One region of the Amycolatopsis sp. NPDC043889 genome, then DNA from elsewhere that is predicted to be linked to it. Evidence: predicted binding sites of a transcription regulator. Region 1 holds the regulator's gene; each other region holds the start of a gene.
What was found. The regulator HspR, encoded in region 1, represses chaperone genes until heat shock. The targets are predictions, from matches to a motif close to ANNTTGAGTNNNNNNNACTCAANNT.

Region 1 (3,251 bases):
TACATCGGTGGCACCAAGATCGCCGACATCAGCGGGAACAACTCCGCGCCGAAGGACCCGACGTCGCACACGGTGAGCCTGAACGGCTTCAGCGGCCGCCAGAAGGTGCTCGCCATCTGGAACATCGCGGACACGCCGATGGCCTTCTACAGCTGCATCGACCTGCAGATCGGCGGCGGCAATCCGCCCACGACGAGCAACCCGCCGACCACCAGCAACCCGCCCACGACGTCGAACCCGCCGACCAGCACCACCAACCCGCCCACCGGCGGCACCTGGGCGGCCGGGACGTCCTACGCGGTCGGCAACACGGTGACCTACGGCGGCGTCACTTACCGGTGCCAGATGACACATACGGCGATCCAAGGCTGGGAGCCGCCGAACACACCCGCGCTGTGGACACGGCAGTGAAGCTGGCCCTCGTTCTCGTCGCCGGCCTCGTGGCCCTCGCGGGCTGCGGGGCCGGCGACGGCTCACCGCCCAACGCCGGCGCCCCGATCTCCCCGGTCCCCCAGTCGGCGGAGGCGTCCGCGGCGTACAACGACGCCGACGTGATGTTCCTGCAGATGATGATCGCCCACAACAACCAGGGCGTGGAGATCGTCAAACTGGTGAAGGCCAAGCAGGGGCAGAAGCAGGAGCTGACGAATCTCGCGGCCGCCATCGAGGCGACGCAGCAGACCGAGACCACCGACATGCGGAACTGGCTGAAGGCCTGGGGCAAACCCGAGACGGGTTCGGCGGATCCGCACGCGCACCACCATCACGGTGGCGACGGACTCACCGACAAGGGCCTCCTCGAAGCACTGTCCAAAAAGGATGGTGCGGAGTTCGGCCTCGACTTCGCCGACATCTTCGTCGCGCACCAGCACAACGGGGTCGCGCTGGCGAGGACCGAGCTGAAGGACGGCAAGAACCCGGAGGCGAAGGCGCTGGCCCAGCGGATCATGGACTCGCGCACCGGCGAGGTCCAGCAGATCCGGACCCTGGTGCCCGGCCAATAACGCATTTAGTCCTCTGAATGCGGGGTAAGGCGACACGCGCGCTGGGCTCAGGCTCCGCCACCTCCGCCTTGCGAAGAAGTACATGAAGGCCCCCTTCCTGCACCTAGGCGCGAGGAAGGGGGCCTTCATGTACTTGGCAAGGTGCTGCCGCGGTGGCGTTCCGGACCCCACCCGCAGCAGGTACCTCAAAGGTGACCCGGAGCATTCAGAGGACTAATTGCGTTTTCTGGGCTTCCAGACCACGAGTGCCGTCTGCTGCCGCAAGGGAACGAGATCCTTGCGGTAGGAGGCGTGCACGGCCGCGGCCGTCTGTTCGGCGGCGACGTACGCCGCCGTGAGCTCTTCGGTCAGTTCGGCGATTCGCGCGCGGAGCGCGTCGACCTGGTTCTCCAGCTCGATGATCCGCTTGATGCCCGCGAGGTTGACACCGTCCTCTTGGGACAGTCGCTGCACTTCGCGCAGCAACGCGATGTCCCGCATCGAGTAACGCCGTCCACCGCCGGAGGTCCGGCCCGGCGACACGAGACCCTGGCGGTCGTAGGACCGCAGGGTCTGCGCGTGCAGGCCGGAAAGCTGCGCCGCCACCGAAATGACGAACACCGGGGTGTCCTCGTCCGCACCGTGCGGCAGCCCGCCGAACATCGTGCTCACCTGCCTTCGAGAAGTTCGGTGATCTCCGGTCGCGGATCGTGATCGGCCATGGCCTCCGCGTAGGCCTCCAGCGCTTCACGGGCCTTGTCGTCCAATTTGGCCGGGATGGCCGCCTGCAGGGTGACCAGCAGATCGCCCTGCGAGCCGTCGCGTTTCGCGATTCCCTTGCCGCGCACCCGGAGCACGCGACCGCTCGCTGTGCCCTGCGGCACCTTCAGCGAGACCTTGCCCTCGAGCGTCGGCACGGTGATCGTGCCGCCGAGAGCCAGCTCCGTGAAGGACACCGGCACGGTGATCGTCAGGTCGAGGTCCTTGCGCCCGAACACCGCGTGCGGAGCGACGTGCACGCGGACGTACAGATCGCCCGGCTGCGCGCCGCCACGGCCCGGTTCACCCTGGCCTGCCAGCCGGATCCGCTGGTCGTCGGCGACGCCCGGCGGGATCCGCACGGTCAGCGTGCGGGTGCGGGTGCTGATGCCCTCGCCCGCGCATTCCGGGCAGGGGTCGTCGATGATCGTGCCGCGGCCGCGGCAGTCACGGCACGGCTCCGAGAACGCGAACGCGCCCTGGCTCCGGCTGACCAGCCCGCTGCCCTGGCAGGTCGCGCACGTCCTCGGGGAAGTCCCCGGCTTCGCGCCGTTGCCGCCGCAGGTGGAACAGGTCGCCGGGCTCGACAGCCGCAGCGGCAGGGTCGCGCCCTTGACCGCCTCGGCGAAATCGATCCGGACGTCGGTCTCCACGTCCGCGCCGCGCTGCGGCCGGTTCGCCGTGGCACCGGCCGCGCCGCCGCGACGGCCGAAGAGCCCGCCGAGGATGTCGCCGAGACCGCCGAAGCCGCCCTGCTGCTGACCCGCCTGGCCGAAGATGTCGCCGACGTCGAAACCGCCGCCGCCACCGCCGGCCCCCGGGAAGCCGAAGCCGCCGGGACCGCCGGAGCCGAAGAGGCGCCGAGCCTCGTCGTACTCCTTGCGCTTGGACGTGTCGGAAAGAACGCCGTACGCCTCGGAGACCGCCTTGAACTTCTTCTCGGCCTCCGCGTTGCCCGCGTTGGCGTCGGGGTGGTTCTCCTTGGCCAGCTTGCGATAGGCCTTCTTGATCTCGTCCGCAGTGGCGTCGGAGGAGACGCCCAGCTCACGGTAGAAGTCCTTACCGATCCATTCCCGTGCACTCACCGAACGTCTCCTCCTTTCACGCCGTATCGCCGATCAGCGGTTGTTCTCATCGAAAAGTTCGCCCTCGAGCGGCAGCTCGCCACCGACGGGCGGGTCCACCGGGGCGTCCTGCGCCGACGGCGCGGGAGCCGCGCCCGGCTCGTGGTCGGTGACCCCGACCAGCGCCGCGCGCAGCACGCGTTCGCCGAAGCGGTATCCGCGGCGCATGACCGTGGTGACCGTCGGCCCGGTGACGTCCGGCGACGTGCTGTGCTGGACCGCCTCGTGGACGCTCGGGTCGAAGGGCTCGCCCTCGGCGCCGAACGGCTCGAGGCCCGACCGCTGCAGGCTGCCGACCAGCTTCTCGCCGACCGCCTTGAAGGCGCCCGTCAGATCGCCGTGCTGCTCCGCGCGCTCGAGGTCGTCGAGCAGCGGGAGCAGATCG
Region 2 (3,251 bases), on a different contig from region 1:
CGGCCGACCAGGTCCTGGCCGGTACGCCGTGTGGCGAGGTCACCGGGTTCCAGGGCGCGAAGAACAAGGTCGTCGTGCGCGGGAAGGCCGAGTGCGCCGAAGCGACGCAGGTGCTCACGGACTACTTCGCCAAGCTGACGCCCGCCGAGGCGGCGTCACCGCAAGGGCCCGGCCCCGTGGTGGTCGGGGCTTGGACGTGCGGGAGCGGGCCGAACGATCCGGTGACGAGTTGTTCGACCGAAGACGAGCGCCAGATCGAAGCGACCCGCTCCTGAGCCTCAGTCGCCCCAGTTGGCCGTACATGGTGCAGGCCTCGAACCTCTGTCCTGGTTTCGAGAACCCGCCGTCCCGCGACACGTCACCTTGCCGCAGTCGGCGGTTTTGCCCACCAGGGCCGTGCCGCCCTGCTTGCCACCGGAGAGAAGGTCGCGCAAGGCGAGGCCGAAACCGGACAGATCGTCACCCTTCACGAACTCGAAGGTGTGTCGATGGGCGCGGTACCGGCGCCGGTTTCCGTCTGAGGTACATGAAGGTCGAGTTTCCTCGGCTCAGCCGAGGGAAGGGTCCTTCACCCGCGGCCGCTGTGGCTGCTCGCGTACCTGGGAAAGGCCTCCGGGTTTCCGCGCCTTTTCCGACACACGAGTCCTTTCGTCGTTCACTGGAGCCTCAGCAGGACTTCGTGTTCGAGTTTGCCGACGAGAAGGTACTCGGGCCGATATCCGGGCGGGACCACGAAACAGACGAGACCCGTGGTGCCGCCGAAAGCGCCGGGAGCGCCCGCGCAGTCCTTGACCCGCTCCGGCTCACCGTGTTCGTCGGCCGACAGTTCCAGCGGCGTGTCGCCGAGGCGGGACGCCTCGATCCGCAAGGTGAGGACGTGGAATCCGCTCAACCACGCCTCGGCTCCCTCGGGCGGCCCGGTCCTGCTGTCGAGCACCCGCACGGCCGCCTCCCCGGATACGGCGGTCTGCCCACGGGCGAACACCGGCGGCGGTCCCCATAAGTCGCGACGGTGTTCCCAGAGATTCGGGACGGGGTCGGCCGCCTCACGGTAGGCCTTCCCGCCGAAGCCGACCGGCGTCAGGACCACTAACGCGGCGAAGGCCAGCCCGGCCAGGAACGGCAGGGACTTCCACGCGATCCCCGGTCTCGCCACTCTGACCAGCACGATGGCCGCGAGCGCCAGGAGCGCCCAGCCGAGGGACATCGCCGTGATCTTCTCCCACGGATGGTGGGCTTCCACGACGTCGGCGGCCCCGCGCACGGACAGAACCCGGTCCGTCACCGACGAAAGCCGGGCGACCACCGGATCAGCGAGGCCGAACGCGTCTCTTGTCGGCACTTCGATCGCGCGGCCGTCTTCGGTGATCGCCAGAACCTCGTAGGAGGTACGCGGGCCGTGCTGTCCTTCGGTGGTCGTGGAGTTCGTTTCGGAGATCACCGCGCGCACATCGTAGGTGCCGGCCAATCCTTCGACGGCCCATCGTCCGGCGAAGGCCGCGACTGAACCCCAGACGATCCCGATCACGAACGCGATGATCATCGCGTTCGTGCGCTGCCCGTCTTTCCGATCCAGTTCGAAGAAGACCACCAACACCCCCTGTCCGGCTCGCCCAGCCTATGGGCCGAGGCCGCCGCACGGCACGGGATTTGTACCCACCCCTTGCGATCCGAAGTAAGAGTCATCTAGACTCAAACTATGCTCACCAGGGAAGACGCCGTGAAGGCGGTCGAGAACGCGGTCGACGCGGCCGCTCTGTTCGCCCGCCATCGCTACCGCGAACTGGCGGCCGCGCTCCACCCCGACCGCAACCCCGGCGACGAGCGCGCCCACCGGGCCGCCGCCACCCTCAACCGACTCCACGACGACTGGAAACGCGCCCGGCGCCAGACCGTCACCACGGCGACGTCGGAGTACACCCTCATCTCGCCGCACGCGGTGGGCAGTGTCGCCACGACGTATCGGACCACCGGGCCACACCTGGTGAAACTCGTCCGCGACCCGGCGCTCAATCCGCTGATCCACGCCGAATGGGACGCGTTGCGCGCGCTCGACGGCTTCACCGAACGGCACCGGTGGCTGCGCCCCTACTACCCGCGGCTGCTGGACACTTCCGGTCCGGTGGCCAGAGGTGACCGCGCGTTCAGCGTCCTCGATCCGCTCGTCGACGGTTTCGTCACCCTCGCCGATATCGGGAAAGCCTTCCCCGGCGGGCTCGACGGCCGCGACTACGCGTGGATGCACCGCCGCCTCCTGCGTGCCGTGGCGGGCGCGCACCGGGCGGGTGTCGTCCACGGCCACCTCACCGCGGACAACGTGCTCGTCCATCCCGGACAGCACGGCATCGTCGTCGTCGGCTGGTCCTTCGCCGTCGAAGACGGTGTGCTCCCGCTGGCGGCGGACAAGTCCGTCGAGTACCCGCCGGAAGTCCACAAAGGACTACCGGTGACCGCGGCCACCGACGTCCACATGCTCCACCGCATGATGCTGGAACTCCTGGCACCGAACGAAACCCGCCAACGCGAATTCGCGACCTGGTGCACACAGGAAGCCCCGGCACAACGACCCGACGCCGCCGACCTGCTCGACGAGTACGACGCGCTGCTCGACGACCTGTACGGCCCCCGCACCTTCCGCCCCTTCACCATCCCCGAGACAGGAGCCTGACCATGGGACACGGACACTGGGACGACAACGCCTACGCCGCCGCGAAGACTTTCCGGCGGGCCAAGGGCGAGGACGACTTCGGCTACACCGCCGATCTGCGCTCCAAGCCCGCGAAAGACTGGAAGGTCGCGCCCGCGCTCGACCCGCTGAACGCCGTCCGGGAATGCCGGGATTCGGCCGACCACACCGATTCGACGCCGATCGCGGTGCTGTTCGACGTCACCGGTTCGATGCGCCGGGTGCCGCGGGTCATGCAGGGCAAGCTCGGCAAACTGCACGGCCTGCTGAAGCGCCGGGGCTACCTGGCCGACCCGCAGGTGATGTTCGGCGCGATCGGTGACGCCGACAGCGACCGGGTCCCGCTGCAGGTCGGGCAGTTCGAATCGGACAACCGGATGGACGAGCAGCTGCGCACGATCTTCCTCGAAGGCGGTGGCGGCGGGCAGAAGAGCGAGTCCTACGAGCTGGCCGCCTACTTCATGGCCCGGCACGTCGTGACCGACGCGTGGCAGAACCGCGGCCGCAAGGGCTATCTGTTCATCATCGGCGACGAGCTGAACAAGCCCGCGCTGGAGGCGCGCCA
Region 3 (3,251 bases), on a different contig from region 1:
CTCCCCCGGCTCGGCCGAATTGCTGCGCCGCGGCTTCGCGCCGGTGCTGGTGATCGCGGTCCGCCCGGCCGACCGGCTCGCCGTGACGGGGCCGCCCGCCACTCCCGGAGTGCACATCCGGCCCGCCGAAGCGGATGATCTCGAAACCGCCGTCGGACTCGAACTGGAATTGCAGCGTTATGACGCGCAGTTCGGTTCTGTCACTTTGCGCGAGGGCGCGGAGGAAACGATCACGGCGGAGCTGTCGAAACATCTGGGCCGGGAAAATCCGACATTGTGGATCGCCGAGCTGTACGGACGTCCGCTGGGCATGGTGCGGGTGCAGTTCCCCGGTGAGACGGCGTGGATCGGCGGCCGGGTCGCGGCGGAGAAGGTCGGCTACCTGTCGTCGCTCGCGGTGGCCGAACCGGCGCGCTCGAGCGGGGTGGGGACGGCGCTCGCCGCGCACGCGCACCAGGTCTTCGACGAATGCGGCACCGAAGCCGTGCTGCTGCACCACGCGCTGGCCAACCCACGATCGACGCCGTTCTGGTACGCGCAGGGCTACCGGCCGCTCTGGACGTACTGGCAGCGCCGACCCGCGGTGCCCTGATCCCGATAGGCTCATTTCGTGAAGAGGGACGATGACGCGGCCCCGGTGGCGCCGACCGGGGTCGACACCGAAAAGCCGTCCGCGGCGAGGATCTACGACTGGTTCCTCGGCGGGACCCACAACTGGGCGGTCGACCGCGAGTTCGCCCGCGCGCTGGAAAAGCAGTGGCGGTGGGTCAAACCGGGCGCGCGGCACAACCGCGAGTTCATGAACCGTGTCGTGCGCGCGGCGCTGAACGCGGGGATCCGGCAGTTCATCGACCTGGGTTCCGGTGTCCCGACCGCCGGGAACGTGCACGAGATCGTCCAGGAGGAGCTGGAGCCGGGCGACACCGCGAAGGTGGTGTACGTCGACTACGAGCCGGTGGCGGTGGCGCACGCGGAGCTGATCCTCGAACGGCACGAGGCGACCGACTGGGCCGGGATCGTCCAGGCGGACATGCGGCGGCCGAAGGACGTCCTGCGTCATCCGGAGACCCTGCGGCTGATCGATTTCGACCAGCCGGTGTGCCTGATGATGATGGCCGTCCTGCATTTCGCCGGGCCGCACGACGATCCGCCCGCGCTGGTCGCGACCTACCGGAACGCGCTGGCGCCGGGTAGCTGGCTGGGGCTGTCGCACATGAGCTTCGGTGGCCAGACGGGCGAGGACGCGGACGGGCTCCACTGGATGGTCGAGCAGTACCGGAAGACGAGCAACCCCGTGTGGATGCGGGATCGCGAAGAGATCGAGCCGCTCTTCGGGGACTGGCCGCTGCTGGAACCCGGCGTCGTCCACCTGCCCGACTGGCGGCCGGTGCGGGAGCTGCGGCGGGACGAAGAAGGCGCCCGGCCGTTCGCCTGGTGCGGGGTCGCCGTCCACCCCTGACATCCGACCTTTGATCCCAACGCGTCGCGTTTAGCAGGCTAAACGCGACGCTTTGGGCATTAGAGGTCGGAGGAGTGGGTGATCGCTGACGGCGAACGCGGAAAGGAAACAAACGGGTCGATCGGAGAGTTGAGCTAGGCAGACTCAACTAACCGAGGAGTGCACAGATGACCGACACCCGCCTCCTGCCCGTCCTCCCGCTCGATGACGACGTCGTGCTGCCGGGCATGATCGTCCCGCTCGACCTCGCCGACACGGAGACGCGCGCCGCGGTGGAGTCCGCCCAGGCCAACGCGCCTGCCCAGGCTTCCTTCCCGGGGATCCGGTCCAGCGCCGCCACGAAGGCCGAAGTGCTGATCGTCCCCCGAGTCCACGGCGAGTACGCCGAACTCGGCACCATCGCGACCGTCGAGCGCATCGGGCGCGTGCCCGGCGGCAAGACCGCGGTGTTGCTGCGCGGCACCCGCCGCGCCGTCGTCGGCCGCATCGCCGACGGACCCGGCGCCGCCCGCTGGGTGCACGCCGAGGTCGCCACCGAGACCACCGACGACAACGCCGCGAAACTCGCGTCCGAGTACAAGTCCGTCGTCATCGCGATCCTCCAGCAGCGCGGCGGCTGGCAGATGATCGACGCCGTCCAGGAGGTCGAAGACCCGTCCGCGGTCGCCGACCTGGCAGGCAACTCGTCCTACCTCAAGACCGAGCAGAAGCTCGAACTGCTGACCACGCTCGATGTCTCCACGCGACTGGAGAAGGCCCTCGAATGGAGCCGCGAGCAGCTGGCCGAGCTCGAGGTGACCGACACCATCCGCAAGGACGTCCAGGAGGGCATGGAGAAGCAGCAGAAGGAGTTCCTGCTGCGCCGCCAGCTCGAAGCGATCCGCAAGGAGCTGGGCGAGCTCGACGGCACCGCCAACGACGACGACTACCGCGCCCGCGTCGAGGCCGCCGAGCTGCCGGACGCGGTCAAGAAGGCCGCACTGTCCGAAGTGGACAAACTGGAGCGGACCTCGGACCAGTCCCCGGAGGGCGGCTGGATCCGCACGTGGCTGGACACGGTCCTCGAACTGCCGTGGAACGAGCGCACCACCGACGTCCACGACATCGCCGCGGCGCGCGACATCCTCGACGCCGACCACGCCGGTCTCGACGACGTGAAGGAACGCATCATCGAGTACCTGGCCGTGCGCAAACGTCGCGCGGAGTCCGGACTCGGCCCGGTCGGCGGACGGCGTTCGGGCGCGGTGCTGGCGCTCGCCGGTCCTCCCGGAGTCGGCAAGACGTCGCTCGGCGAGTCCGTGGCGAAGGCGATGGGCCGCAAGTTCGTCCGGGTCGCGCTCGGCGGCATCCGCGACGAGGCCGAGATCCGCGGTCACCGCCGCACCTACGTCGGCGCGCTGCCCGGCCGGATCGTCCGCGCCATCAAGGAAGCGGGCTCGATGAACCCGGTCGTGCTGCTCGACGAGATCGACAAGGTCGGCGCCGACTACCGCGGCGACCCGACGGCCGCGTTGCTGGAGGTGCTGGACCCGGAGCAGAACCACACCTTCCGCGACCACTACCTCGAGGTCGAGCTCGACCTGTCCGACGTCGTGTTCCTGGCGACGGCGAACGCGCTCGAGACCATCCCCGGCCCGCTGCTGGACCGGATGGAGCTGGTCACCCTCGACGGCTACACCGAGCACGAGAAGGTGACGATCGCCCGCGACCACCTGCTCCCCCGCGAGCTGGAGCGCGCCGGCCTCGGCAAGGACGACGTCACGCTGACCGACGGCGCGTTCAGCCGCATCGC

Region 2: a site for HspR is predicted at 1,675-1,699, ahead of AC0685_RS28015 (adenylate cyclase). Genes of this name have one in related genera too.
Region 3: a site for HspR is predicted at 1,586-1,610, ahead of lon (endopeptidase La). Genes of this name have one in related genera too.

Annotation. Positions count from the first base shown of each region.
Region 1 covers NZ_JBWKEC010000001.1:736,350-739,600, reverse strand. The annotation lists gene AC0685_RS03755 (lytic polysaccharide monooxygenase) at 1-411, shown strand, start outside; gene AC0685_RS03750 (DUF305 domain-containing protein) at 396-1,004, shown strand; gene AC0685_RS03745 (heat shock protein transcriptional repressor HspR) at 1,218-1,646, opposite strand; gene dnaJ (molecular chaperone DnaJ) at 1,652-2,827, opposite strand; gene grpE (nucleotide exchange factor GrpE) at 2,861-3,251, opposite strand, start outside.
Region 2 covers NZ_JBWKEC010000018.1:13,136-16,386, reverse strand. The annotation lists gene AC0685_RS28025 (hypothetical protein) at 1-275, shown strand, start outside; gene AC0685_RS28020 (hypothetical protein) at 656-1,591, opposite strand; gene AC0685_RS28015 (adenylate cyclase) at 1,700-2,668, shown strand; gene AC0685_RS28010 (hypothetical protein) at 2,671-3,251, shown strand, end outside.
Region 3 covers NZ_JBWKEC010000003.1:39,178-42,428, reverse strand. The annotation lists gene AC0685_RS08130 (GNAT family N-acetyltransferase) at 1-592, shown strand, start outside; gene AC0685_RS08125 (SAM-dependent methyltransferase) at 611-1,459, shown strand; gene lon (endopeptidase La) at 1,627-3,251, shown strand, end outside.